One region of the Bacillus sp. T3 genome, then DNA from elsewhere that is predicted to be linked to it. Evidence: riboswitches for the same ligand, from Rfam matches in the RefSeq annotation. Region 1 holds a riboswitch; each other region holds the start of a gene.
What was found. Region 1 has a riboswitch for thiamine pyrophosphate ahead of RGF10_RS15825 (ABC transporter substrate-binding protein). Riboswitches for the same ligand answer to the same signal wherever they lie in the genome.

Region 1 (9,936 bases):
TCAATATGAATATTTTTTTTCAATATCGAAAGGAGTTACACATGAAAGAATTTCAATCGTTTGGATGGTATGCAGCAAAAATTTCACCACATTTACCTGAAGAAGCTTTTAAGCCAGTACCTTCTAGGTTATTAGGGGGCGTCGCTTATTTAATCATAATCATTAGTTCTATTGTTTCAATCAGTCTATTTGAGTTGAATATATGGTTCAATTTATTGCTTTCAATCGTTATTGGACTAAGTTTTGCAGGGATCGGTTTCTTAGGTCACGAGGTTTTACATGGTACAGTTGTCAGACATGCGAAGCTTCGTAATTTTATCGGCGCGATCTGCTTTTTCCCATTTACAACTGGTCCATTATTATGGCGTAAATGGCATAACAGCACCCACCATGTTCATACACAACATACTGAAAAGGATCCAGATACATGGGCTACCGCTGAGGTTATATTAAAGAACCCAGTTTTACGATCTTTATTCAGAATTCCTAAAGTATTCCGTTCGATTCTCTATGTGCTTTTCCTATTTATTAATTTTAATACACATTCAACTAGAATGTTTATTCGTTTTATTAAAGACTTTAACCCAGCTAAGCAGCCATCTGTGTGGATACAATTTTTATTACCGTGGGTATCATGGATTGGTTTAATCTTTTTAATTGGACCTGTGAAGTGGATTTTTGCGTATTTAATACCAGCAATGATTGCGAATTTCATTGTCAGCAGCTATATCGCAACAAACCATAACTTGAATCCACAAACCGAAACAAATGACCCTCTAGCAAACAGTCTAACTGTTACGGTGCCAAAATGGGTGGATGTACTACACTATCAGTTTTCACTTCATACAGAACACCATATGTTCCCTAGTATGAACCCTAAATATTACCCCTTAGTAAGAGATCAGATTAAGAAAATGTGGCCCGAGCGCTATCATGAAATGTCCTATTTAAAGGCGATGATCACACTGGTCAAGACACCAAGAATCTATCTTGAAGAGAAAAATCTTATTGATTTGCAGCAGGGTAAATTATTCGGATCATTAGGAAATGGTTTAGACCCCGATCAACTTGACTACAAAAAAATTGAAACCTCAGAGTTTCGAGCTGAAAAAGTCATTCCAAAACAATCATAAAAAAACACATCCCAGTAAGTAAGCCGAAAACTGGGATGTGTTTTTTTGTAAATAAAATCGGACAATAAACTTAAATTCCATAAAATTTATGTGTATTATCGTATATTTGCTTTGTAGCTTCTTTAAGTGAAATCTTTTTTCGTTCTGATACTTTTTTTAGACCATCTATAATCATTATGGGATGAGTGCGTCTCCTGGAATAAGGACCTTCAAACGGCCACGGACCATCCGTTTCTAGCATAATCTGATTCAATGGAAATGCATCAAGCAATTTCACACTTTCCTCTTCGTTCATTACCAATTCAGGCGTAATCGAAACAAAGTACCCATTTTCTATCATTCTATCGATGGTTCTTTTATCACCTTTAAACCAGTGAAAATGCGCTTTGGTAACGGAATACTTTTCAAGTATGTCGCAAACAATTGGAGCATCAGAATAAACTGCATGTAATGCGAGCGGCTTATCCAAAATTTTCGCCTGTTTCACAAACATCTCTAATAATTCGATGTACCGTTCATATTCTTTCGGTGAAATTTTATTCTCTGCACGCATAAAAAATGGTAGCCCGACTTCTCCAATTGCAACCATTTTATCTTTGTTCACTTCCATCCAGAATAGGAGTTCAGAAAGCGCATGATCTGTTGGTAGAGGCTGCTCAGGATGAAAACCGAAAGCTGGCTTAACGAAATGATAGAGCTGTGACAATTTTAGATTTCTTTTACAGGATGGTAAATCCATTGAAACTGAGATGACTCCTTCTATCTGTTTCACGTTTGACATAGCAGCAATTTCAGCATCTTCATATTGATCTAAGTGAATATGTGCATCGAGTATTTTTTCCAATCTACCCACTTCCCTTTTACGTTAGAGTATAATAAATCTCGCGCTTACATTTTAGGAAGTCTTCTTGTAACAGCAGCTCTTGCTTTCTAGGTCGTTTGAAAGGTACTTTGAATTCTGCTGCAACATTAGCAGGTCTATTTGATAAAACGTATATTCGATCAGACAAAAATAACGCTTCTTCAATCGAATGGGTCACAAATAACACTGTCCGTTTATTCTCTTCCCAAATGGACATGAGCCATTTTTGCATCTCTAACCGCGTTAGTTCATCTAACGCAGAAAAGGGCTCATCTAAAAGAATAAGTGACTGCGGACTCAATAATGCACGAATAAATGCCACACGCTGTTTCATCCCACCAGAGAGCTCATGAGGTCGAGCGTATACATAGTCCTTTAGGCCAGCTTTATTTAACATTTCAACCGCTTGATTACGATCCTTTTTTCCTTGTAGCTCACTCCCTAATAGAACGTTGTCTAAGACTGTACGCCATGGCAAAAGGGCAGGTGTCTGCGGCATATAGCTGATTGAACCGCGCTTCCCATTAATATTTTTGCCATCAAGGATGATTTCCCCCATTTCAGGGATTAATATTCCACCAATCAAATTAAAAATGGTACTCTTACCACTTCCAGAGGGACCTAGAATCGAGACGAATTCTTCTTGAGCGATAGAAAAAGTTAGGTCGGATAATACCTTGTTTTGTTCAAAGCTTTTCGTAATGTGACTGACTGATAAATGGCTCAATCCACTTCACCACCTTTGCCCTGCCAACGAATAATATATTTTTCCAAGGCAATAATCCCAGCAAAAAACAACAAACTAAGGAGCATAATCGAGAATATTGCAACAAATACCTTGTCCGTTCGAAATGAAGACGAAGCCAGCGTCATATACACACCAATTCCTTTTTCAGCTCCGAGCCATTCAGAAATAACCGCTCCCATTACACTATAGGTAGCGGATATTTTTAATCCAGAAAAAATGGAAGGAAGAGCATAGGGCCATTCCAGCTTCCAAAATAATTGATATTTAGATGCCCCTGCCATTAACATATAGTGACGATGTGACAGTGGAACATGTTTAAAGCCATCAAGCGCTGCCACAGTAATCGGGAAAAAGCAGATTAACGTAATGACAATTAACTTCGGCATCAACCCGAAACCAAACCAAATAACTAATAGTGGCGCTAGGACAATAATCGGAACATTTTGCGATAAAATAAGGAGTGGATACACCGCGTCCCGAATCCACGGAACTAATTGAAGAAGAATGGCCACGATTAATCCAATTGCAGCACTAACAGCAAATCCTTCGACCGCAATCGTTACGGTTGAAAGTAAATCTGGAAAATAATTATTCCAACCATGGTAGGCTTCGACAAAAATAGTTGACGGTGCTGGCAGAAGCCATTCTTCAACGTCCAATTGTTTAACTAAAGCTTCCCATAAAAAGAACAAAAGAAGGAGAACCACAACGGGTCTCCATCCTTTCATTAATCTATTGTTTCGTTTCATCGATATTTCTCCGTCAAGGTGTCCATCGTAATTCCTTCCGGTTGATAAAGTACCTTTATTTGAGAGATCACATTTCTACTTCCGATTTCAATCATGCGCTGATTCATTTTTTCAATAATGGTAAACAACAGTGAGAGTTCACCTTCCATCGTTGTTTCTAAAGGATGAACTTCATATTTTACACCTGATTCGTGAATAATCGAGATTGCTTCATCTACATAAGGAATGACATCTTCCCCATTCGCCGTCTTTGGTATAATTTGTATACTCACGAGAGCATTAGCCATCATTATTCCTCCTATTCAGGTAAAAACTCATTCGTAAATGCTTTATCAGCATCTAATTCCTTGTCTAAAAGACCATTTTCAAACATCCATGATGCATAATTTTCCCAAACTTCTAGCTTTTGTTCACCCCAACGTGCTGCATCGTCTTTGTATTTAGGTGCGAGCCACTCTTGGCTTTTTTTCACAAGGTCAGCATCTAAATCTGGAGCTGCTTTAATAAGAATATCCGCAGCGTCACTTGGGTTATTAATTGAATATTCATATCCCTTTGCTGCTGCCTTTAAAAAGGCTTTAACTACTTCTGGATTTTCGCTAATCATTTTTTCATTTGTCGTCAACACTGGTGTATAATAATCTAACTTATCGGAGTAATCCGTTAAGTACATCATGTTGATTTTTTCACCACGTAACTCTGCTTCAACGCCCGTCCAACCATAATAAATCCAAGCAAAATCAATATCCTTCTTAACCGCTGTAAAGAAATCGGCATCACCAATATTGACAATTTTCACCTTATTAACATCTGCATTTTCCTTTTTCATAAGTGAATCAATCACGGATTTTTCAACAGGTGATCCCCAGCCGCCATATGATTTTCCTTCAAAATCCTTCGGAGATACAATATTTTTCTCAGATAAAGAAGCAAAGCCGGACGTATTGTGCTGAATAACGGCTGCGATTGATACAAGTGGAACCCCTTGAATTCGAGCCTGTGTTACGCCTTCTTGGTAGCCAACCCCAAATTGTGATTTACCAGACGCGACTAACTGATCCGCACCTGCTTCACCAGGCATAATAATATCAACATCAAGTCCCTCTTCTTTAAAGTAACCCTTTTCCTTTGCCACATACAATCCAGTGTGGTTTGTATTTGGAGTCCAATCCAGCACCACACTAATTTTTTTAAGCTCTTTTCCACTTTCTTTATCAGCTTTCGCATCTTCCTTCTTTTCCGCACTACAACCTGTTATTAACAAAGCTGCAAGCAAGAGACCTAGCCACTTCTTCATGTTTATCCTCCTTTTATTTGTATCTACCTGTATGTATCAACCTAAAGAACAGTGATTCAAAACAAAAAAGCACCTAGGAATATCTCCTGGGCGCATACTAACAAAAATTATTTTGTAATGATATGTTCCCTCCGCTGGCGTTAACCAGATCAGGTTCAAAGGGTCATTATCTGCGGATAATATCTCAACTGGCCTAACCAGTTCCCCTACATGTAGATTATTCAGTTTCGAAATCATTCATATTATAGCAAACGAATCTAGGTTTGTCAGCAAAGAAACCCCGAAGATTGTCGAATTATTCACTTATTTTCATTCCCTTCTGAAGTTCCAAACGTTCAAATATTATTCAATAAAAGTAAAAATAATTTACTTTTATCATAATTACATTCATGTAAACTGAATATTAGAATACCATACTTGGGAGAAAAACAATGAAGCACAACGATGCAACCGATAAAAATGTAAACGAAGTAACTAGAACAAAACTTCCTGAAATAGACCTACAGGTACACTCTTCTCATGGAATTATTGATGAACAATGGGATCAACGGAAAGAATTAAATCCACAACAAATATTAATTAATGAAAAAACAGTTTATGCGGTCGATCAAGCAATGAACGTTGTTATAACGGACATCAATGGAAATGTATTGTATGGAAATCGGAATATTTTTGATTTAACTCTTTATAAACCTGAAGAAATAATTGGTGGTCATTCAAGAGTATTTAATGCACAATTCCACTCAAATGATTTTTTCAAAAACATGTGGGATACCATTCTGTCAGGTAATATTTGGCGAGGAGATCTCAAAAACAAAAGAAAAGACGGAAAAATTATTTGGGTCCGATTAATTATTACTCCGTTATTAGACCAATCAGGGAAACCCTATCAATTTGTAGCATTAAAAGAGGATATAACAGAAAAAAAGAAATCGAATTTCAGCTTGCTCAAAAGGATAAGCAGCTTAGTGCAATAACCTATAACAGTTACGATATCGTTGGTATTATGAATCAATTCGGAGAGATCACCTATTTAAATCCGGCTTTCGAACGAGTACTCGACTTTCCCTCCTTTGATGCGATTGGAGCCAATTTAGAGTCATTCTTTGACAACGAAGATCACCTTTATTGGTGTAATATGATTGAGGAGATCATTAAAAATCCTATCGAATCAATCCGTAATCAAGTTAAATTGAGACACAGGGATGGAAGTACGCGCTGGTGTGATGTTGTCTTCACAAATTATTTAGCGGACCCACATATTAATGGTATAGTATTCAACATTCGCGATTTTACAAAACAAAAAGAGGCAACAGATATAGTAAACCAACTCGCAAATTTTGACTTTTTGACAGGTCTACCAAACCGGCGGCATTTTGAAAACTATTTACGAGATTCTTTAAAAAGTGCTAAAAAGGATAATAGCCGTCTAGCCCTCTTGTTCGTAGATTTAGATGGATTCAAACATATAAATGATACACTTGGACACGAAATTGGTGATCTCCTTTTAAAGGGAGTTGGAGAACGGATTACAAGTTTTTTTGAAGAAACTGCTTTTGTCTCTAGACTTGGTGGGGATGAGTTTGCCGTTGTTATACCAAATGTTAATGAATATGTTTATCTGCAACTGCTTGCTGAAAACCTAGTTAAAGCTTTCAACCTTCCGTTTATAGTTGCAGAGTATAAATTAAACGTGTCCGCGAGTATTGGTATTAGCATTTATCCTATTGCTGGTGAGGATATGGGGACTCTATTAAAAAAAGCAGATGTTGCTATGTATCGAGCAAAGCATAATGGAAAAAATCATTATCAGCTCTATATTCCTTCGATGGAGCAGAATACCGTTAATACGTTAATAGAATAGTTCTCTTATATAAAAGCCAAAAGGAGCTAAATCCCCCTGGATTAACTGAGGTAGATTTTGCTCCTTTTTCATTCGATTATACATTTTTTAGAATAAGCAAAAGCCGGTTGGTTCGTGCTTCTCGTTCTTCCTCAGAAACTAAATCATATTTTTTCAACAGATGAAACACATCATTTAATATCTCTTGCGAGTGTTCTTCACGAAAAAAATCTGCAAACAACTCACATACTTCGCTAGATAGAAAGTTCCTTTGAGACTCAAACTTTTTTCTGACATCTTCTAGTGAATGATCTAAATTACATAGACTCACGGCTAGCCCTCCTTCACGGTTATTCATTAGTATACAAGAAATTGGGGCAAAGAAAAAGAAGACTAATGTCCTTTTTGAACATTAGTCCTCCCTTTCGTTTCCGTCTTATTTACTATCTTTTCCTTTTACATACTGATAATCTTTTGGATCTATTGGTGTAAATCCTTCAGGAGTATAGAATCTTAATAAATCCTTCGTAACGATTTCGTCAGATATTTTAAGTCTTGTACTAACCTGATCAGATAACTCCTTATCTAATTCAGTATCAATTAGTTCACCTGTTGCATTGTTATATATTTTGCCACCAACACTCGTAAGTTCTGGAGATACAAAGTCTCCATTACGGAATGGTACGGTTTGGTTGTGATCTGGTGATAAAAGATCTGTACCCATTTGCAAATAGTCCTTCGTATCGATTCCCAAAAGGTGTAATACAGTTGGCATAACGTCCACCTGTCCACCGTATGAATTGATGATTCCACCTTTAACACCTGGTGCCACGATAAACACTGGAACACGCTGCAATTGAGCAGTTTCAAATGGAGTGATTTCTTTACCGAGTACTTTTGACATCGCTTCATTATGGTTTTCTGATATACCATAGTGATCACCATAAAGGACAATAATCGTATTCTCGTATAAACCAGCAGCTTTTAAATCATTAAAGAATTTTTGTAACGCTTGGTCCATATAATGAGCAGATTGGAAATAACTATTTACAACATCATTGTTACCAAAATCACCTTTTGGAAAATCTGTATCACCCTCATCCATTCCAAATGGGAAATGGTTTGATAGCGTAATAAATTTAGAGTAAAAAGGTTGTTTTAAACTTGTTAATAAAGGAATTGATTCTTCAAAGAATGGGACATCCTTCATTCCATAATACTTGGTGTTTTCCTCACTCATATCATAATATTCGGCATCGAAAAATTTATCATAACCAAAGGCTTTATAAATTTCGCTTCGATTCCAGAATGTTTTATAGTTTCCGTGAAATGCTGCTGATGTATAACCTTGGGTTTTTAAAATCCCTGGCATAGCCTGGTAAGTATTCTGCGCTTTATTCACAAAGACAGATCCCTGTGACATTGGGAAAAGTGAGTTTTCCATCATAAATTCAGCATCAGATGTTTTTCCTTGTCCAGTCTGGTGGAATAGGTTATTAAAATAAAATGCCTCACCACTATGTGCTAAAGAGTTTAAGAATGGTGTTACTTCAAGGTCATTAATTTTATAATCAATGATAAAGGACTGAAGTGATTCCATCGAAACATAGATTACGTTCTTCCCTTTAGCCTGACCAAAGTATGCTGGGTTTGGAGCAGCGTAGTTTGCTTTTATATAGTTTTCGACGTCAACAATATCACTGCTATCCGCCATCGCTCGTTGACTTGATGAGCGGGCATTTTGAACAATATCATAGATTGTAAAATTATAAGCACCTAAATATTTAACTAAGTAGTTTCGGTCAAAAGAACGAGTCAACAGTTCAGGACGATCCTTTTCTGCTAAGCCGAGATTAAACAAGAAAACAATAACGGCAGCGGCAAGTACAAAGGCAGCAGGACGTCGATTGTTCCCGTGTAAAGGTTTAACTACTTTAAATACTAAAAACAAGATTAATAGAATAGTATCGGTAAAATAAAATACATCCCAAGGAGACATTAGTGACAAAACACTATCTCCAAGTTGACCGGCATTCGTTTTTGTCTGCAAAAGAACTGGGACTGTAATAAAATCACTAAAAAAGCGATAATATACAACATTTGCATACAAAAGGAAGGACAGAATAAAATTCACAATAATAAGAGTTACGTTTTGTCCACGTTTACGGAACAATAACGCAATTCCTAAAAATAGCAAGGTAGAGCTTAAAGGATTAATAAACAATAAGAATTTTTGTATCCTATTATCGATTCCTAAATCAAATTCTATTAGGTAGGCTGCATACGTTTTGATCCAAAACAGAATAACTGCTAAGAAGAATAAAGAAAGCGATCCACTTAGTAGTTTTTTTGGAGCTGTTAAAAACTTTTTCATTGATTACACCTCGATTATTACTAGTAAGCTGAATGAATGTATAATACGATATCACATTATTTAGGAGTTGGAAACTTAACAGGTGAATTATTCATTAATGTGCCGTATTTTGTTTACCTATTATTAGACGATTCTAAACCAAGAAAAGTTTCACTTATTTTATCCAGAATAAATTCCAAAAAAAAAGTGGAGTAGTCTCCTAAATGATTTTAACACGATTAATTCAAACTTCAAGTATATTTCCGACGAGCTTAAAAAAATGTGCTATTTGGACTACCCCCTCTTATTCCCTCTTGTTTGTCACTTCCAATCCTGAATGACAACCACTCCATCTGTTACATCAATCGTATTGATTTCACCATCGTAATAAAGCTTCCCGTCCCTTTCAACAAGCAAGTTTTCATAGGTTTGGAGTTCTTCACTGGTTGGTAGTTGAATAATTACCTTCCGGCCTAAATCCACTTCTGGTGCCTCAATCTTAATTTGGCTTTTTAAATAAAAATGGATGGCAACAATCAGTCCAGCCGTTAGGAATATCAGTATCAGTATTTTGGTTTTAAAAAATCGATAAGTTTGATCATATACGCTTTTATTCACGTGCATCCGCCTCTTCTCCCTAACTTTGTCCTCTATCTGATCCGCTCAATCAAGTTCATCCCACTTAATTTATGCACGTATTTTAAAAAAATTGACTTTAAAGTTAAGGAGCGTTGAAAAAATGAAAAAAGGTCTGAGCCTCCTTAGGAGAATCAGACCTTTTTGTTAACGAGATTGAATAAACATTTGAACCCAAGCGCCGTGATAGAAGCCAACACCTATAGTATTGTAGCTTGAGTTTAAGATATTTGCGCGATGACCTGAAGAATTCATCCATGAATTCATTACTTGTTCCGGTGTGGTTTGACCCTTTGCGATATTTTCACCCGCACT
Region 2 (9,936 bases), 2.2 Mb from region 1:
ATATTTATGTTGTAGGAACGTCAGCCCTTTTTAATGAAAAAGAGGGTACCTACGAACAAAAGGTTGAAAGAGTTCGAAAATTATTCCCGGCCTTCTCTAGCGATAAGTAAACTTGCTAGACTAGTCTGAGACGAATAGAAGAAAAGGATGAATCTGTTATGAAAATTGGTCTTGTGGTTTTCGGAATTTACCCAGCAGGGTTAAAACAGTTGATTAATAAGGTCATTTCTGAAGCAACCAAGGATCAGCTCTTCTTTGGCATTGAGGTCGAACGAGACCAAGTAGTGAATGTTCACCCAATAATTGCTGATAAAGAGAATGGATCAACAAAGCTTTTAATAAAAGCATCTTTAGTTTCAGGTCATTCTTTGCTGCCTGAGACGATGAAGGATTATGATGCCGTCATTGTGATTGGTACAGCAGAAACAAAAGCAGTAGTAGATGACTGGATGTTGCAGGCGAAGCGACCAAGATTGTTATTTGTACCTGTTTCAATCTTAAACGATATTCCAGGCTCTGACGTATCCTTAGGATATGATACGGCAATGAATTCGATTGTCGAGGGGGCCCTAAAAATCCAGGATACGATTCATTCTGTTAAATATGATCATCCAAGATTATTTGGAGTAGGTGTACCAGGAATGGCGCCTGATCATATGCTTGAAGATCTAGCATTAGCAACCGAAGGCTATTATGTTTCAAAACGCTTTACAGAAAACCAATTACACAAATTATGTGAAACGATTCAAATGAACTTCTCAGAATTGAGAACTTCATCGATTCTATTTTTCAATGAAGCGATTAGTCCAGAGTGGCTTAAGGAAAACGTCCTTTCTAGATTAGAAGTTGATTGGAAGGCATCCGTGGTCGATGAAGCATTATGTATGGGGTCATACCCGACAGCAATTGATCGTATTCTAGCTAGTAAACTAGCAGAGCAAATCATTCTCTGGTTAAAATTTGGGATGGATTCTGGGCAATTACTCATTATGAGTAATGAAGTCGCCTACCAAGAACTGGGCAATATTGTTTAAGCATTTTGCAGGGTCAATAGGCTCTTGCATTGATTAATAGAAATAGAGTTTCACCACCAACACCAACAAAAAATTTTAGGAGTGTTTTATAGTGGAAACAGTTATGACAATAAAGAACGTAGAAGAATTAGCTATTATGACCATTCGAACATTATCAATTGATGCAATCGAAAAATCAAATTCTGGTCATCCAGGAATGCCAATGGGCGCTGCTCCAATGGCCTATACATTATGGACGCAATTTATGCACCATAACCCAAGCAATCCAACCTGGTTTAACCTGGATCGTTTTGTATTGTCTGCAGGCCACGGTTCTATGCTTTTGTATAGTCTTTTGCATTTATCAGGTTATGAAGTAACAATGGATGACATTAAGTCATTTAGACAATGGGAAAGCAAAACGCCGGGACATCCTGAATTCGGCCATACATCAGGTGTTGATGCTACAACTGGACCACTTGGTCAAGGGATTTCGACTGCAGTCGGAATGGCAATGGCTGAAAGACATTTAGCTGCTAAATATAACCGTGAATCACTAAATGTAATTGATCATTTTACATATGCTATTTGTGGTGATGGCGATTTAATGGAAGGGGTTTCAGCAGAAGCCTCCTCACTTGCAGGTCATTTAGGCTTAGGAAGATTAGTAGTTTTATATGATTCAAATGATATTTCACTAGATGGAGAATTAAACCTAGCCTTCTCTGAAAGCGTAGAAGCGCGTTATAAGGCATATGGCTGGCAGGTTCTTCGTGTTGAAGATGGAAATAGCATTGCGGAAATTTCCAAAGCAATTGAGGAAGCAAAAGCCGATACAACACGTCCAACCTTGATTGAAATTAAAACTACTATTGGTTTTGGTTCACCAAACAAAAGCGGTAAATCAGATTCACACGGCTCTCCACTAGGAGCGAAGGAAGCTGCATTAACTAAGCAAGCATATGGCTGGGAATTCGAAGAAAGCTTCTATGTTCCACAGGATGTCTATGCGCATTTCGAAGCAGCAGTAAAAGTTGCCGGTGAAAAGGTAGAAGCAGATTGGAATGAATTATTCTCGCAATATAAACAAGCCTACCCTGAGCTTGCAAGTGAACTAGAAGCGGCGATTGCAGGAAAGCTTCCTGAAAACTGGGAACAGCAATTACCAACTTACGAGGTAGGGAAGAAAGTTGCTACTCGTACATCTTCAAGTGATGCGATTAATGCGATTGCGGAAGCTGTTCCAGCCTTCTTTGGTGGATCTGCTGACCTTGCTTGTTCCAATAAAACGTATATGAAAAATAAAGCTGATTTCGGTAAATCCGATTATAGCGGAAAAAATATTTGGTTCGGTGTTCGTGAATTTGCGATGGGTGCCACAATGAACGGGATTGCTCTTCATGGCGGATTAAAAACCTTTGGTGGAACCTTCTTCGTATTCTCTGATTACCTTCGCCCAGCCATTCGTTTAGCAGCACTTATGAAATTACCTGTAACTTACGTGCTGACCCATGACAGTATTGCAGTAGGAGAAGACGGCCCAACACATGAGCCAATCGAGCATTTAGCAGCATTACGTACTATGCCAGGTCTTTCTGTAATTCGTCCTGCTGATGGAAATGAATCAACAGCAGCTTGGAGACTAGCAATTGAATCAACAGATACACCAACAGCGCTTGTCTTATCAAGACAGGATTTAGCAGTGCTTGAGGGTGCAGCAGAAGATACTTACGAAAAGGTTTCTAAAGGAGCCTACGTGCTTTCTGCAGCGAAAAAAGAAAACGCAGATGCGATTCTAATCGCAACAGGCTCTGAAGTTGAATTAGCTGTTAAGGCACAAGCAGCACTTGAAGAAAAGGGCATTTTCGTATCTGTTGTCAGCATGCCATCATGGGATCGTTTCGAAGCGCAATCAGCAGACTACAAAGAATCTGTTTTACCTCGTAGTATTACGAAACGCTTGGCAATTGAAATGGGTGCTTCATTTGGCTGGCATCGTTATGTTGGCTTTGAAGGAAGTATTCTTGGCATCGATACTTTCGGAGCATCTGCACCAGGCAACAAACTAATCGAAGAATTTGGATTCACAGTAGATAATGTAGTGGCGAAAGTTTGTGAATTAGTAAAATAATAATTTTTCAAATAAGGGGGAATATCAATGTTAGAAAAAAACTATACAATCACAAGTCATGCTGGTGTACATGCTCGGCCGGCAACGATTCTAGTCAGTGCGATTGCTCCATATCAATCAGAAATTTCACTTCAATACAAAGAAAAAACGGTAAATTTAAAGTCCATTATGGGTGTCATGTCACTCGGAATTCCTGAAGGAGCAACGATCAAAATTACCGCTCAAGGAGCAGACGCAATTCAAGCGTTGGCAAAAATCGATGAAATTTTTAAGGAACATGAGCTAGGGGCTTAAATTTCATACAGTAAATAGTGAAACAACACGGTAAAATTTTTGAATGGACAGATAATTCTTTACAGTCTATCTTTTAAAAGCTATGATATTTTTGTAAGAAAATATCATATGGAACTACTAGGGGTGCCCGAATTGGGCTGAGAGAGAAACCTTTGTGTTTTTAAACCCTTTGGACCTGATCTGGGTGATACCAGCGTAGGAAAGTAGTGAAAAGCGTATACGTCATTCTTTCACTTACAAAAGCCAGGTCCATCGGGATCTGGCTTTTATTTTTTTGCTGGGTTAAATTTGTCTGTTGATTTCCGCTCCAGGTGCTCAGCGACCCAGCGGGGCGGGCGGTGAGCCTCCTCGGCGCAAAGCGCCTGTGGGGTCTCACCTGTCCCGCTGCTCCCGCAGGAGTCTCGCACCTTTCGCTCCAATCAACTTGGTGGAATTAATCCGCTTTTACTAAACCTATTTTTTAAAAAAGGGGAAATCGAATATGAATAATGAAAAAATTGCTATGTTGTTGCAGCGGGTTCGTGAAAAAAATCCGCTTATCCACAATATTACAAATGTTGTTGTTACTAATTTTACGGCAAATGGCTTATTAGCACTCGGAGCCTCGCCAGTGATGGCTGATAGCCGAAAAGAAGTTGCGGACATGGCGAAAATCGCTAGTGCCCTTGTTATCAATATTGGAACGCTAAATGAAAGAACGGTTGAGGCGATGCACCTTGCTGGTAAATCAGCAAACGAGCACATGGTACCTGTCATGCTTGATCCAGTCGGAGCAGGCGCGACTCCATTCAGAACAGAAACCGCCCGAAGCCTTTTGGAAAATATTCAATTTGCCGTAATTCGAGGAAATGCAGCTGAAATTGCCAATGTCGCAGGTGAAAATTGGACTGTCAAGGGTGTTGATGCCGGAGAATCACAAGGTGATGTATTGGATTTAGTCATTTCAACAGCGAAAAAACTAAACACAGTTGTCGTCGCGACGGGAAAGGAAGATTTTGTTTCAAATGGTACTGACACGATTGTCGTTCGAAACGGGCATTCCATTTTAACGAAAGTAACTGGAACGGGCTGTCTATTAACGTCCGTTATTGCTGCTTTTGTTGCAGTTGAACAGAACGTAGCCGAAGCATGCGCTTCAGCATTAACGGTTTATGGTATTGCTGCTGAGCTTGCTGCGTTGACAACAGCGGAGCTTGGACCAGGAAGCTTTCAAATTGAATTTTTAAACCAATTAAACAGGATCTCTGCAGAAGATGTCATTCAATATGGTCGAGTTGAAAAAATTTCTTAAGGATGGTGTGGGATATGGTCAGAAAAGCATTAACAATTGCAGGCTCGGATAGCGGTGGCGGCGCTGGAATACAAGCCGATTTAAAAACCTTTCAGGAGTTGGGGGTATTTGGGATGTCTGCCCTTACAGCCGTAACAGCTCAAAATACACTAGGTGTACACGGAGTCTATCCCTTAACAGCAGATGCTGTCATACAACAAATTAAAGCGATTGGTGAAGATATGGGGACAGATGCCCTCAAAACTGGAATGCTTTTTAACGCCGAAATTATCAAGGCAGTTTCTGAAAAAATTAGCTACTACGGCTGGAAGAATGTAGTAGTCGATCCCGTCATGATTGCAAAGGGAGGAGCTTCTTTACTTCAAGCAGAAGCGATTACCGCATTGAAAGAGTACCTGCTTCCACTTGCGATGGTTGTTACACCAAACATTCCTGGAGGCGGAAGTGATTACGGGATTGAGTATCAAATCTCTTGAACAGAAAAAAGAAGCGGCAATTAAGCTTGTCGAGCTAGGAGCTAAGAATGTGGTACTTAAGGGAGGTCATGATGATGACTCCGACGAGGCCGTTGATTTGTTATACGATGGAAAAGAATTTTCCTATTTTACTAGTAAAAGAATCCAGACGAAAAATACTCATGGTACAGGGTGCACATTTTCAGCAGCCATTACAGCGCAATTAGCGCAAGGCAGAAATATTAAGGATGCTGTGACGATTGCAAAACAATTTATTCAGGCAGCGATAGAAGACGACCTCCATATTGGTTCAGGTCATGGGCCAACAAACCATTGGGCATATGGGCGGAGAGTTGAGGTCAACGGGTAAGAATATTGTAAGGAGTTGTTGATTACAAGTGACAAGAATTAATTCGGAAAAGATTCGAAAGCTACTGCAGGTGTATTTTATCGTTGGAGGCAATAACTGTTATAAAAATCCTGCTGAAGTGCTAGCGGAAGCGATAGCAGGCGGAGTAACGCTGTTTCAATTTCGAGAAAAAGGCACAGGAGCACGTTTAGGCTTGGAAAAACTAGAGTTGGCCAAAGAACTCCAGCAAATTTGTCGAGAATTTTCTGTTCCGTTTCTCGTTAATGATGATGTCGATTTGGCGCTTTTACTAGATGCAGACGGTGTCCATGTTGGACAGGATGATGAATCTGTTGAAAGTGTTCGGCAGCGTATCGGCAATAAAATCCTCGGTGTATCTGCACATAGTACCCGTGAGGCAGAACTTGCAATCGCCCAAGGAGCCGATTATTTAGGGATAGGCCCAGTATTTCCAACCACTACAAAGGAGGATGCCCGTGAGGCTGCTGGGTATACATTGATTCAGGATCTGCGAAAAGCAGGCTTCACTATTCCGATTGTTGGGATAGGTGGAATCAATGATAAAAATTGTGCCTCCGTGATTGAGGCAGGGGCAGACGGCGTGTCAGTCATATCAGCGATAAGTAATGCGCCGTCGTTTATGGTGGCAGCGAAAGAAATACGAAATCAAATCATTATTTAATAGTAGGTTGAAGGATGAATTTCTACAGAAATTCATCCTTTTTTTTATGGAATGGTTAGAAAGAAGTAATTGGTAATGATTGAATACATATTTCCAAAATTACACATAATAACCGAAAATTAGTTAGAAGTTTAATGGAAAACAGTTATGTTTGAAACTGTTCTTAAAATAAGGAATTACTCTTCTAGGGTGTGTCGATAATGATTTCTTTGGCTTATATTTTTGTTCTGGTGCTCATGGTTAGTGGTGTTTTTTTGATTGATTACTACCTTCTTCATAAGTCTATAGAGGATATGTATTTTATCATCATGATGTTACAGGATGGTACACAGCGGACATGGGTTTTAGCGGCATTGTTATTTGGGTTCATCCTTTGCATCATTATGGATGTCAAAGAGCGCAAAAAAAAGCAAGCAACTGGTATTAGCAATGGATAATAACAAAATTGAATCGATATCGATTCTTCAGGCTAGTATTTTGATTTTTATTTTCATCACTGGGTCAGCCGTTGTTATCGGGATCGGCGGTGAGGCGAAGCAGGATGCCTGGATTGCCATCTTAATCGCCACTTTTTTCGGCATCCTTCTTTTTCGCTATTATCTCTTTCTGATGGAAATGTCGAACGAGACGAACCTCTTTACTCTATTTGACCTATGCTTTGGTAAATGGGTTGGTAGAGCGTTAGCCATCGTTTATATTTTCTATTTTTTTTATATTGCTGCGAGGGTGTTACGCGATTTTGGAGAACTTATGGTCACGACGATTTACAAGGCTACGCCACTTGAAGTGGTTGACATTTTATTAATGCTTGTGGTCGCTTTCATATTGAGAAAAGGAATGGAGGTTCTGGCAAGGTCATCAGAAATCTTTATTCCCTATATTCTGTTCTTTTTACTTTTTATCGGAATAGGCATTTGGGCTTCGGGCGAGTTGGATATTTCTTTTCTTGAACCAGTATTAGGCAATGGCATCATGCCCGTGGTAAAAACCATTTTTCCTGACATTCTTGGTTTTCCGTTTGGAGAATTAATTGTTTTTACGATGCTGTTTTCCAGCATGACATTTAAAAAAAAGACCAACAGGATTCTATTGTGCGCCGTTGGTGTAGGTGGGATGACTCTTGTTTACACTACGATTATTCAAATTTGCACACTTGGGGTTTCAATCAGGGATCGCGCTAGTTTTCCCTGCTAACAGCAGCGCGTGAAATTTCATTATTAAACTTTATTGAGCGAGTGGATTTACTCATTGTGTTTACAGTGATGTTTGGGATTGTAGTCAAGGTTTCGCTTTTTTTTTATGGAGGGTTAAAAGGAATGGAGCACATCTTTCATATTCCATTTCGTAACCTTATCTGGCCAATGTCCGTTCAGATAGCCTTTCTCTCTATTTTTATTAGCGAAAATTATGCAGAGCATCTTCAGGAGGGGTTAAAAATCATTCCTTTTTATTTCCATATGCCACTGCAAATAGGAATTCCTTTTGTAATTTTTCCAATCTTGTGGTGGAAACAAAAACAAATGAAGCAATGATCTGCAGGAATGGGTGAGAATATGAAACCAGTCCATAAAGAGACAATATCTAGATTACAATTATTTATCCTTATTGTCCTTTTTGATATCGGAAGTGCATTGATTTTGAATATTGGACAGGAGGCGAGAAATAACGCTTGGCTGGCGATTCTGTTAGCAAGCTGGGGTGGCGTAGTAATTTTTTATTTTTTTATTTACCTGATGTCCGTATATCCACAAAAGGATTTGTTTCAAATGCTTGCGGGTGGATTTGGAAAATTAATTGGTGCAATAATCTGCGCAGGCTACATTTTTTACTTTTTTATCAATGCAGGCCTTTCGATTCGAAATATAGGAGAATTAATGGTCAATACGATTTTTAGGCAAACACCGATTCATATTTTCCTGATTACGATGGTCTTAACGAGTGCTTATATTTTATTTTTAGGAATTGAGGTGTTGGCTCGATCAGCTGAAATCTTTATTCCTTATTGTCTTTTGTTTTTATTGTTTGTTGGAATTGGTTTGCTTTTTTCCAATGAATTATCTGTTCAATTTCTGGAACCATTCCTAGGTGAGGGAATCCAGCCAGTTTTAAAGGCTATTTTCCCCTATCATTTGACCCTGCCATTTGGTGAGATTGTCGCCTTTCTTGTCTTGATTCCAGATATGGAATCAAGGAAAAAAGTAAGTGAATGGGGAATTTGGGCTGTTATTGCAAGCGGACTGATTCTCTGTTATTCCTCATTACTGCAAACTATGACGCTAGGTCCGATCAAAGAGAGGACTAGCTATCCATTGCTTTCTGCTGCCAACGAAGTGAAGCTGTTAAATTTCGTGGAACGGATTGATTTGTTGATTGTCTTTATCATGCTGTTAGGGATTTTAGTCAGGGCTTCTATCTTTTTTTACGCAGGGTTAAAAGGATTAGAGCATCTTTTTAAGCGTTCATATCGCTCATTTGTGTTCCCAGTAGCTGTAATTATCGCATTTTCGGCCTTGTTACCTGCCAATTCGTATTTGGAATACGTTGAGTTCGGTAAAAAAATATACAGTATTCAAATTTTATTTGATTTCTTGATTCCGGTCCTGTTGCTCTTTATTGGAATATGGCTTAAAAGAAAAAAAGGGGGAAAGAACAGTGAGATTTTTTAAGAATAAACTTAAAAAATCCTACCCACAAGCAAAGCAATGGGGACAGGAACAGGTAAATATGGATGATACAAGAACTTCTTCCGATCTGGATGAGAATATCGAAAAGCTAAAAGCGATTTTTGGAAACACCAGTGATTTAGAAATCCAAATTATTCAAATAGTTGATAACAAGGGGATCGTTGTTTATTTAAAAAGCATGGTCGATATAAATGAAGTGAATAGCGTCATTCTTCAGCCATTAGCTCAGCTAAATCAACATGAATATCAGTTCATGGATTGGAACGATATGGAAATGGTTCGCCAAAAAATCTTTTCAGGCTTGTCCTATCAAGCACGTGAAGACGTTCGTCAAATTACAGTGGATTTACTAAATGGCTATGTTCTTATTTTGGTTAATCGTAATAGTCAAGCTTATTTATTCTCGCTTAGCAACACGGATTACCGTTCTATATCTGAACCAACAACACAAACGGTTATTCGTGGTCCGAAGGATAGCTTTAATGAATCGCTTCAAGTGGGAATGACATTAATTCGAAGGCGGATTAGAAATCCGAGACTGCAGTTTGAGGAATTTGTAGTTGGGACAGAATCCAGAACGGCTGTTGCGATTAGCTATATGAATGGAGTCGTCGACGAAGGCGTTTTAAATGAAGTAAGAAGAAGAATACAAGACGTCAATTTAACAGCTCTTTTTGACTCTGGAAATCTTGATGAGGCGATAGCTGATGAAACGTTCACAACCTTTCCGCTAATCTTTAATACAGAAAGACCTGATGTGGTGGCTGCCGGTATAATCGAGGGGAAAGTTGCCATATTAGTGGATGGCAGCCCGTTTGTTCTTTTGGCCCCAACCGTGTTAACCGATTTTTTCCAAAGTCCCGAGGATTATTATCATTCATTTTTAATTGGTACCTTTATGCGGCTTGTTCGCTATGTTTCATTTATGGTGGCAATGGTCTTCCCTTCCTTATATGTTGCACTTGTAACCTTTCACCATGAGCTCATTCCGACTGAGTTGCTTATTAGTGTTCAAG
Region 3 (9,936 bases), 1.8 Mb from region 1:
CTTGGATTAACTCTATATCCAATTCATCCTGCTCGTCACGTTGTGCACGTAAAGGTGCAGCCTTCAACCAATCATAGTAGCCACTACGGCTTACACCTGCCAGTTTACACAGGAAGGAAACAGCTTTCTTTAACTGATGTATTCTTAACGTTTTCTCGATTAGAGAAAACTTTTCAGCTGCCGTTAAAATCGTTTCTTCTTCAGCGCCTGCCTTTCTAACTCTTCCAGCTTTTTTAGGAAGTCATTCTCTGCCTCAAGGAATTTAATTCTTGCCTCAGCTTTTCGTAATTTCTCTTCCACGGAAAGATGCTTTGAAGAAGGGCGTCCTGTACTCCCTTTGCCTCTGCGTTCTGTAAGGAAACCATCCTCTCCAAACCTTTTATACGAATCCCTCCAACGCCTAAGACAACGTTTAGGTTGATCTTTACCGATCATGTTGAGGTCAAAGCCATGTTCAATAAAGATTTGTGATGGTGTTTTTCCACTTTTGTAATCCGTAACTGCTTTTACCTTAAATTCCGGACTATACGAGATTGACCTTTCAGAAACGCTCACAACATTAGGATTCTTCTCAAGCTCTTTAATTTGGAATTCATTATAAATATTCTTACTCATGATAATCCTCCGCCCATATTCATTAAATCTATTGAAACACAAAAAACCCCGGATAGGGGCACTTTTTTATCAGTGTCCGTTATCCAGGGTATAGTTCAATCAAACGAGCAGAGTCTTTTTTGTTTGCTATTTTGTCGTCGCTGAAAAGGAGATAATCCTTTTGTTTAAAGTAAAGAAAGCATTCAATTTTGATGGGTGTCCAGCTCCAGGCGCCATCGGCTCGAGGTCACAAGCCATCCATCCAAAAGGTCAAAGAACAACCTTTCGGCTGGCTCGTCTTGTGCTTGTCGCCTAAGGCTGTGCGCCTTACGCATTTCTTATTTACCGAGGAGGGTTGCTGACTAACGGTCCTGCCCCGAATGGATATTCATATTCGATTTCCTCATCAAATGTTACATAGTCGAGATAGACCATTGGCAGTAGTATACGCTGGCCGGTTTGCGGGTCAGAAAGGATGAGGTGATCCCGCCCTGCAGCTTCAATAATTCCTTTGAAAATCTTGGCATTCCATTGTGTGTTGTTTTCAAAGGTCGCATACACAGTAGCAAGCTTTCCTTTATTCAATCGTAAAATATTTTCAATATACGATTCCTCTATTGGCAGCTGGCCACCTGGACCAGGCGCCTGGGGAACCTGTTGCTGTTGAAACCCGGTTGGTGGCACAGGTGGCACACCACCACTGGTTGCCGGTGGGAATGCGCCTTGGGCACCAAAGCTTGGTGTGCTTGTTGGGTACCCGGTCATTTGACCTCCTGCCCCGCCATATGGTGAGTAGCCTTGAGGATATACTCTGTAATCCAAGTAAGGATTTGAATAACTCAATTAATTTCCCTCCTAAAAAGCCATTTTTAAAAATAAAACAAAATCACTAATTAAATAATATGAGGCAGTTGGAAAATTATGATTGAACCACTATTTTTCATTGGACTGGATGGAAAGGCAGTGTTAAACCATTAAGGTTAACTTTTTAATTTAATTATTGCCACAATTTTGATTTGTGTTATAATTAGCTTGTTTTTATTAATAACTATTTTTTACATAATCACTAGGGGATCCCTTGATAAGGGCTGAGAATAAAGTAGTTTACTTTTAAACCCTCAAAACCTGAACAGGTTCGGACCTGCGTAGGGAAGTGGCGCATACTTTTGTGCGTGTTTCTTTGACGTGCAACGGATATCAACCACTTTCCTATCGGGAGAGTGGTTTTTTTATTTTTTGGCTTTTAAATTTGTCTGTTGCTTTCCGCTCCAGGTGCTCCAATCAACAGAGTTCTCAAAAATCAACAGTGCTTTAACAAAGTCATTTTTTGAAATTTTTAGATAGGGAGGTGTTGGGGTGAAATGTATTGCTGTAACGGATGACCGGCATTCCGTGACCGAGCTTGTGAAGATAATTGTTCAAATACAGGACTATGTTGATTTTGTCCATATCCGTGAAAAGGGAAAATCAGCGTCTGAGCTAAGTGAGCTGCTTGACCGGTTAATAGAAATCGGAGTGACACCTGGAAAAAATCGTCTTAAATGACCGTTTGGATTTGGCGTTGCTGTTTAACATTCCAAACGTCCAGCTCCCAGGTCATGGGCTTCCAGTGGCGCTCGTTAAAAATATGTATCCACTTTTAACCGTCGGACGATCTGTTCATTCGTTTGAAGAAGCGAAACAGGCAGAAATCGATGGTGCAGATTACGTTGTTTATGGTCACTGCTTTGAAACGAATTGTAAGCGTGGTAAACCAGCCAATGGCTTAACGTTACTGGAGGAGATGGTCAAGAAGCTTTGTATTCCGGTTTATGGAATTGGCGGGATTACACCAGAGCGGGTTGGGCTAATGCAGAAAGCAGGTGCAGCGGGTGTGGCGATGATGTCTGGCATTTTTTCAAGCATTGCTCCAGCCGATACTGCACGACATTTATTTGAAAAAGTAAGGAGAGTTAGCGATGAAAACAAGTTTTGATGTAGCGGTAATTGGTGGTGGCATTATTGGAGCGTCCATCGCCTACCATCTTGCCAAGGAAAATATGGATGTAGCTGTATTTGAAGCTGATCGGATTGGCAGAAAGGCGACCGGAGCAGCAGCCGGAATGCTTGGCGCTCACTCTGAAGCGGATGATCTTGAGCTCTTCTACCCGTTTGCCCGAGAAAGCCAACTGGCCTATGCAAGTCTAGAGAAAGAGGTTCACGAGCTTTGTGGGCTTGATTTTGAGGTAAAAGAAGGCGGAATTTATAAATTAGCCTATTCTCAATTGGAAAAACAAGCGCTCAGTGGGGCTCTTTCACTGCCAACGGTGGATTGGGTTGATGCTGCCGAAGTACATAAAGCAATACCAGAGGTCAGTGAAACGATTATCGGGGCCGCCTACATTCAGGATGATGTTAATTTGATTCCTAATTCAGTTGCGCGCGGATTTTGCCGTAGTGTTCAAGTTCTGGGTGGTTCAATCTATGAGTATACGAAGGTCGAGGGGATCGAGCGTTGTGGCACCGGTTACGAGATTAGCACAACAAGAGGAAAGTTTCATACACAGTATGTCGTCGTCGCTAGTGGTGTATGGAGCAGCCCATTCTTTAAGCAGGCTGGATTTGATCATCAGCTTTACCCAATCAAGGGGGAGATTATCTCAGTTAAGAGTGATCAGCTGGCGCTTAAAGCGACGATTTTTCATAATGGCAGCTATATTGTACCGCGTCGTGATGGCACGTTTGTGATTGGGGCAACAATGGTAGCAAATGACTGGAGTGAGCAATGTACGATTGGTGGAATTGAGGCGCTTATCACCAAGGCTAAATTGATGCTGCCGGGTGTGACCGATATGCGCTTGCATGATTTTTGGGCAGGATTGCGTCCGCAGACCTTTGATACGTTGCCATTTATCGGCAAGCATCCAGACCATGACGGCTTGATTTTTGCAACAGGTCACTCTCGAAACGGTATCCTACTTGCTCCGGTTACGGGAATGATGGTCCGCGATTTACTGCTAGGCCGAGAGGTAAATCCAAAATGGGTCGAGGCGTTCAAGCTGGAACGCAGCGAATCTGTATACGCATAAAGGGGGAATGGGCTTCAATGGTGAATGAAACGGATTTAATCAAAAAGGTTCAGTTAAATGGAAAGATTGTCGAGCTGCCAGAACAGGTTACGACTGTTTGGGATTTACTAGCATTCTATCAGCTCGAAGATCGAATTGTTGTCGTCGAGTTAAACAAAGAGATTGCTGTAAAAGAAAACTATCGTATCACCCCAGTTGTTGCGGGCGATGTCATTGAAATCATCCATTTTGTAGGAGGCGGTTGAGTATGTTGAAAATTGGAAACCAAACGTTTAAATCGAGATTGCTGCTAGGAACAGGGAAATATCCATCCTTTGATATTCAGAAGGAAGCGGTCGAGGTATCAGAAGCAGAAATCCTGACCTTTGCCGTGCGTAGAATGAATATTTTTGAAGCTTCGCAGCCTAATTTTCTCGAAATGCTAGATTTACAGAAATATAAGCTATTACCGAATACGGCTGGGGCAAAAACAGCGGAGGAAGCTGTTCGAATCGCCAGACTAGCAAAAGCATCAGGACTGTGTGACATGATCAAGGTCGAGGTCATTGGCTGTGATAAGTCGCTCTTGCCAGACCCAGTTGAAACATTAAAAGCATCAGAAATGCTTTTGGCCGAGGGCTTCATCGTCCTCCCTTATACGTCGGATGACGTAGTCCTTGCGCGACGCTTAGAGGAGCTTGGCGTTCATGCGATTATGCCTGGGGCTTCACCCATTGGTTCTGGCCGTGGCATTATGAATCCGCTCAATCTGCAATTCATCATTGAGCAGTCCTCTGTTCCCGTGATTGTCGATGCCGGAATTGGCTCACCTAAGGATGCGGCCTTTGCGATGGAGCTTGGTGCAGATGGTGTTCTGTTAAACACAGCAGTATCAGGTGCAAACGATCCTGTGAAAATGGCGCTGGCGATGAAGCTTGCAATCGAGGCTGGCCGTCTTGGTTTTGAAGCAGGCCGTATTCCTGGAAAAAATTATGGAGTTGCGAGCAGCCCTTTGTCTGGGATGGTGACATCTTGAGCGACCGCTATAAAAAGCAAGCATTATTTATAGGTGGAACCGGTCAAGAGAAATTGCAACAGGCTCATGTATTGGTGATTGGTGCTGGCGCACTCGGTTCAGCGAGCTCCGAAATGCTCGCGCGAGCCGGAGTCGGACAGCTCACGATCGTTGACCGTGATTATGTGGAGCGGAGCAATTTGCAGAGGCAGCAATTGTATACAGAAAAGGATGCTGCTGAAAAATTACCAAAGGCAATTGCCGCGAAAAATCGATTGCAAGAGATAAATAGTGAGATTGAGATTGAAGCTATCGTAGCGGATGTGAATGCTCAAAACATCGAAGAGTTTTGCAGGGGTATATCGGTGATAGTCGATGGAACAGATAATTTTGAAACAAGGTTAATCGTCAATGATGCCGCGATCAAATACGAAATCCCGTTTGTGTTTGGGGCGTGTGTTGCAAGCTACGGGCTTACCTTCCCGATTATCCCAGGAAGAACTCCGTGCCTCCATTGCCTAATGGATCATTTGCCAGCCCAAGGGATGACATGTGACACGGTTGGGGTAATCAGCCCAATCGTCCAGCTCGTCGCCTCTTACCAAGTGACACATGTGTTTCGGCTTGTCACCGGTGCCGATTTTAGCCCGGTGTTACAGTCGTTCGATATTTGGAAGGGCGAAAGCTCACAAATCAAAATTGGAGCCTTAAAAAATAAAAATTGTCCAACCTGTAGTCTAGATGCGAATTTCCCGTATCTATCATTTGATAACCAACAGAAGACTGATGTTCTCTGTGGCCGAGATGCCGTTCAGCTGCGACCTGGGTGCTAAGCAGCAAGTACAAGAAATGGCTTTAGACAGTTTAGCAGAGAGCATTGCGGGTGTTGCTCGTGAGGTTGTCACCAATCCTTATCTGCTAGCATTCACCTTTGAAGGTCATCGAATCGTCTTCTTCCGCGATGGTCGGGCGATCGTTCACGGTACCAACGACCCAATTCGAGCTCGAGCGATTTATAATAAAATAATAAGCTGATGGATAAACTAACCAGCAAAAGAGCAGTGAGAATTTAATTCCACTGCTCTTTTGTTTTCTTAAAAAGGCAATATTAAAGAACTTTGTTGATTTTTGTGCATCAGTTGATTGGAGCGGAAGGTGCGAGACTCCCCTGCGGAAAGGGAACACCTGGAGCGGAAATCAACAGACTAATTAAACAAATCATTATGGTAATACTACCCTTTTTTGGCTCCATAAAGTTGTCATTATTTTTTTATAAAAATTAACTAGCAATAATTATATGTAACCGCTATAATTAAATTATGAAACACCGTTCCACGATGTGAAACAAAAACAGAAATGTAAACAATAGATATAAAGGAGTTGTAGATTATGGAAATAAGATATTCAACACATCCTGATCATGCCAAAACTTTTACAACAGACGAACTTCGCAAGCACTACCTTGTTGAAGAGCTGTTCGTACCAAATGAAATCAAATTAACCTATACCATGGAGGACCGTACGATTATCGGTGGCATTACTCCAACAGAAGAGGTCATCTCATTAAAAGGCTACGATGAAATAAAAGCAGATTACTTCTTAGAACGAAGAGAAGTTGGAATCTTTAACGTTGGCGGAACAGGGGTCATTACAGTAGATGGCGAGCAATATGTCATGGACAACAAGGATTGCTTGTATATCGGGTTAGGAAAAAAGGAATTACTTTTCGCAAGCGAGTCAGCTGAAAACCCAGCTAAATACTATTTGTACTCTGCGCTGGCTCATAAAGAGTATCCGACCCAACATGTTGCCTTTAAGGATATCGAGGGAGATCGTTTAGGTTCATTGGAAAATGCAAACGATCGTGTGATTCGTCGGATGATTCATCTTGAAGGAATTCAAAGCTGTCAGGTTGTAATGGGCATGACTCAACTAAATACAGGAAGTGTATGGAACTCAATGCCAACACATACACACAACCGCAGATCTGAAGTCTATCTTTATATCGACTTAGATGAAAATGCGAGAATGTTCCATTTTATGGGTGAGCCAACAGAAACTCGACATCTTGTGATGAAAAACGAACAAGCTGTCATTTCTCCACCATGGTCGATCCACTGTGGCAGCGCAACAAGCAATTATACTTTTATTTGGGCAATGGCAGGGGAAAACAAAACTTACACTGACATGGATGCTGCCCCAATGGATGTTTTAAGATAACAAACGGTCAAAGCTCGAAAGAAATAATTTTTAGCTTAAAAGCTGTGTTAAAGAACGTTTTTGATTTTTAAGCACTCTGTTGTTTGGAGCGGAAGGCGCGAGACTCCTGCGGGAGCAGCAGTTCACGGGAGACCCCACAGGCGCTAAGGCGCCGAGGAGGCTCCCGGACTGCCCGCGGAAAGCGAGTGCCTGGAGCGGAAATCAACAGACAAATTTAACAAAGCAAACTTACAAAAAATAACATAATGAGGTGCTAGCAAATGAGTTTACAAGATTTTAACCTAGATTATTTCAAACTAACAAACAAGGTTGCCATAGTGACAGGAGGGAATACTGGTCTTGGACAGGGTTACGCTGTTGCCCTTGCAAAGGCTGGTGCTGATTTATTCATCGTCTCTCATGATACTGTTTGGGATGAAACGAGAGAATTGATTGAAGAAGCAGGCAGAAAGGTTCATTTCTTCCAAGCTGACTTAACAGTAAGAGAAAATATTAAGAGTATTGTTGATGAGTGTCTAAGTGTTTACGGAAAAATTGATATCCTTGTCAACAACGCCGGAACAATTCGTCGTACTCCATTACTTGAATATAAAGCAGAAGACTGGGACGCAGTAATGGATATTAACCTAAACGCTGTATACTTCCTTAGCCAAGAGGTTGCCAAAGTAATGGCAAAGCAAGAAAGTGGAAAAATCATCAATATTGGTTCAATGCTATCATTCCAAGGTGGAAAATTTATTCCTCCATACACTGCAAGTAAGCATGGTGTAGCTGGAATTACAAAGGCATTTGCAAATGAATTAGGAATCCATAATATCCAGATTAATGCGATTGCACCAGGATATATTGCGACTGCAAATACGGCTCCAATTCGTGCAGATGAGCAACGTAATGCGGAGATTCTTTCCCGTATTCCTGCAGGAAGATGGGCAGATCCTTCTGACTTGATGGGTGTTGTTGTATTCCTATCTAGTAAAGCTTCTGATTATATGAATGGACATATACTAGCAGTTGACGGTGGCTGGTTAGCTCGTTAATGCCAAGGAAGGGCTGGTTCCAATGATCGTTGGTAGATTAGTAGACCTACTAGACAGTCAAGTTTTTACGGAAGAATTGCACGCAAAGCTACAATTGTTGAAAGACGTTGATTTTTCAAAGTATCCTGCTGGACGTCATGAATTAGATTCGGAATTATTCTTTTTCCTAAATGAATATGAAACAAAGGAAGCTGGTGAATGCTATTGGGAAGCTCACCGAAAATATCTAGATTTTCACTTTATTCTTGAAGGTAAAGAAAATATCGCGGTCGATCATATACAACATCAAAAGGTGAAGGAAGAATACAACGAAGAAAAAGATGCCATTTTTTTGACAGGTGATGTAAGCACTGTAATCACCATGAATCCAGGAGATGTTATGATCTGTTTCCCTGAAGATTCTCATATGGCTGGAGTTATTGCCAGCAAAAAGCAAAATGTAAGAAAAGTAGTGTTAAAAGTTAAAGCTTAAGAAACCAATGAGGGAATCCCCAGAAACTGGGGGGAACATTGGAAAAAAAGAAGAAGCGAAACAAAGGGTCGAAAATGAGTTAGAAGATGCAAGAAATGAAAACGCTTGTATTCGCAAAAATTACCAGTAAACGCATACGCACAGAATGAAAATGATGATCAATCTACCATGAAAAATTTTAAATTTACCCATTTTAAATCGAAAGGTAAGGTAGACAATATGAAAATTATGAAGACCATTGAAAAGATCCCTGGTGGCCTTATGCTAGTTCCCCTATTCCTAGGAGCGATTATCCATACATTTGCTCCAACATCCTGGAGAGTATTTCGGATCATTTACAAACGGATTGATGACTGGTACAGTTCCAATTTTAGCAGTATGGTTTTTCTGTATGGGTGCTGGCATCAATATTAAAGCGACAGGTACAGTATTAAGAAAGTCAGGAACACTTGTTTTAACAAAGATTGCTGTTGCATGGGGAGTTGCCCTAATTGCATCTCAGTTTATGCCAGAAAACGGAATCCAAACAGGCTTCTTTGCTGGATTCTCCGTTCTAGCATTAATTTCAGCAATGGATATGACAAATGGCGGTTTATATGCATCAATCATGCAACAATACGGTTCAAAAGAAGAAGCAGGGGCATTTGTCCTAATGTCACTTGAATCTGGTCCACTTGTTACAATGCTTATTCTGGGCTCTACAGGCTTAGCAGCTTTCCACCCACAAGCTTTTGTTGGTGCGGTCTTACCTTTCTTAGTTGGATTTATCCTTGGGAACTTAGACACTGATTTACGTGCATTCTTCAGTAAAGCAACACACACAATGATTCCGTTCTTTGGTTTTGCTTTAGGTAACTCAATTGATCTAGCAGTTATTGCGAAAACAGGTCTAGCTGGAGTTTTACTAGGAGTTCTAGTTATTATCGTTACAGGAATTCCATTAATGCTTGCTGATAAATATATCGGTAAAGGGAATGGTACTGCTGGGCTGGCTGCATCAAGTACAGCTGGTGCTGCGGTTGCGAATCCAATGATTATTGCAGAAATGAAACCAGAATTTCTTTCTGTTGCTCAAAGCGCGACAGCTTTAGTAGCTGCATGTGTTATTGTAACAGCTATATTAGTACCGATTTTGACAGCTTATTGGTCTCAATATATGAAAAAGAAAAACGGAGATTCTCTTGTGAAAACTGAGGAAGAAGCCACTGCTTGATAATTAAAACAAGAGAGACATATGCATGGTATGTCTCTCTTTCTATTAATAGGAGGATCGATATGAGTAGAATCATGACTGTGGGAGAACCGATGGCACTATTTGTAGCGGATCGAGAAGGTTCATTAGAAGAAATCGAACGTTTTGACCGTTATGTAGCCGGGGCAGAGGTTAACTTCTCAATCGGGATGTCGCGTTTAGGACATCAAGTTACGTATATTACCCAACTTGGGGCGGATCCATTTGGAAAATATATTGAAAAATTTCTTCAGCAAAATAATATTGATACAACCTTTTTAACATATGAGTCCAACTATTTAACAGGCATGATGTGGAAG

Region 2: another riboswitch for thiamine pyrophosphate. It lies ahead of thiM (hydroxyethylthiazole kinase); the one in region 1 lies ahead of RGF10_RS15825 (ABC transporter substrate-binding protein).
Region 3: another riboswitch for thiamine pyrophosphate. It lies ahead of RGF10_RS01625 (beta/alpha barrel domain-containing protein); the one in region 1 lies ahead of RGF10_RS15825 (ABC transporter substrate-binding protein).

Annotation. Positions count from the first base shown of each region.
Region 1 covers NZ_CP137761.1:3,077,520-3,087,455, forward strand. The annotation lists gene RGF10_RS15800 (Delta(10) desaturase DesB) at 42-1,133, shown strand; gene RGF10_RS15805 (TatD family hydrolase) at 1,204-1,986, opposite strand; gene RGF10_RS15810 (ABC transporter ATP-binding protein) at 1,994-2,722, opposite strand; gene RGF10_RS15815 (ABC transporter permease) at 2,719-3,492, opposite strand; gene RGF10_RS15820 (thiamine-binding protein) at 3,489-3,779, opposite strand; gene RGF10_RS15825 (ABC transporter substrate-binding protein) at 3,791-4,789, opposite strand; TPP riboswitch at 4,899-5,007, opposite strand; gene RGF10_RS15830 (PAS domain-containing protein) at 5,221-5,766, shown strand; gene RGF10_RS15835 (sensor domain-containing diguanylate cyclase) at 5,796-6,653, shown strand; gene RGF10_RS15840 (hypothetical protein) at 6,730-6,963, opposite strand; gene RGF10_RS15845 (lipoteichoic acid synthase) at 7,069-9,006, opposite strand; gene RGF10_RS15850 (hypothetical protein) at 9,307-9,609, opposite strand; gene RGF10_RS15855 (CAP domain-containing protein) at 9,769-9,936, opposite strand, start outside.
Region 2 covers NZ_CP137761.1:913,961-923,896, forward strand. The annotation lists gene RGF10_RS04615 (ribulose-phosphate 3-epimerase) at 1-110, shown strand, start outside; gene RGF10_RS04620 (6-phosphofructokinase) at 159-1,034, shown strand; gene tkt (transketolase) at 1,138-3,144, shown strand; gene RGF10_RS04630 (phosphocarrier protein HPr) at 3,172-3,438, shown strand; TPP riboswitch at 3,548-3,657, shown strand; gene thiM (hydroxyethylthiazole kinase) at 3,920-4,729, shown strand; partial or broken gene thiD (bifunctional hydroxymethylpyrimidine kinase/phosphomethylpyrimidine kinase) at 4,744-5,554, shown strand; gene thiE (thiamine phosphate synthase) at 5,583-6,236, shown strand; gene RGF10_RS04650 (hypothetical protein) at 6,437-6,673, shown strand; gene RGF10_RS04655 (GerAB/ArcD/ProY family transporter) at 6,666-7,430, shown strand; gene RGF10_RS04660 (hypothetical protein) at 7,472-7,768, shown strand; gene RGF10_RS04665 (GerAB/ArcD/ProY family transporter) at 7,790-8,902, shown strand; gene RGF10_RS04670 (spore germination protein) at 8,889-9,936, shown strand, end outside.
Region 3 covers NZ_CP137761.1:293,368-303,303, forward strand. The annotation lists one part of gene RGF10_RS01615 (IS3 family transposase) at 1-243, opposite strand, end outside; one part of gene RGF10_RS01615 (IS3 family transposase) at 243-615, opposite strand; gene gerQ (spore coat protein GerQ) at 937-1,437, opposite strand; TPP riboswitch at 1,653-1,763, shown strand; gene RGF10_RS01625 (beta/alpha barrel domain-containing protein) at 1,951-2,139, shown strand; gene RGF10_RS01630 (thiamine phosphate synthase) at 2,156-2,569, shown strand; gene thiO (glycine oxidase ThiO) at 2,553-3,662, shown strand; gene thiS (sulfur carrier protein ThiS) at 3,680-3,907, shown strand; gene RGF10_RS01645 (thiazole synthase) at 3,904-4,677, shown strand; partial or broken gene RGF10_RS01650 (ThiF family adenylyltransferase) at 4,674-5,691, shown strand; gene kduI (5-dehydro-4-deoxy-D-glucuronate isomerase) at 6,046-6,876, shown strand; gene kduD (2-dehydro-3-deoxy-D-gluconate 5-dehydrogenase KduD) at 7,137-7,913, shown strand; gene RGF10_RS01665 (NanQ anomerase/TabA/YiaL family protein) at 7,936-8,385, shown strand; partial or broken gene kdgT (2-keto-3-deoxygluconate transporter) at 8,605-9,598, shown strand; gene RGF10_RS01675 (sugar kinase) at 9,661-9,936, shown strand, end outside.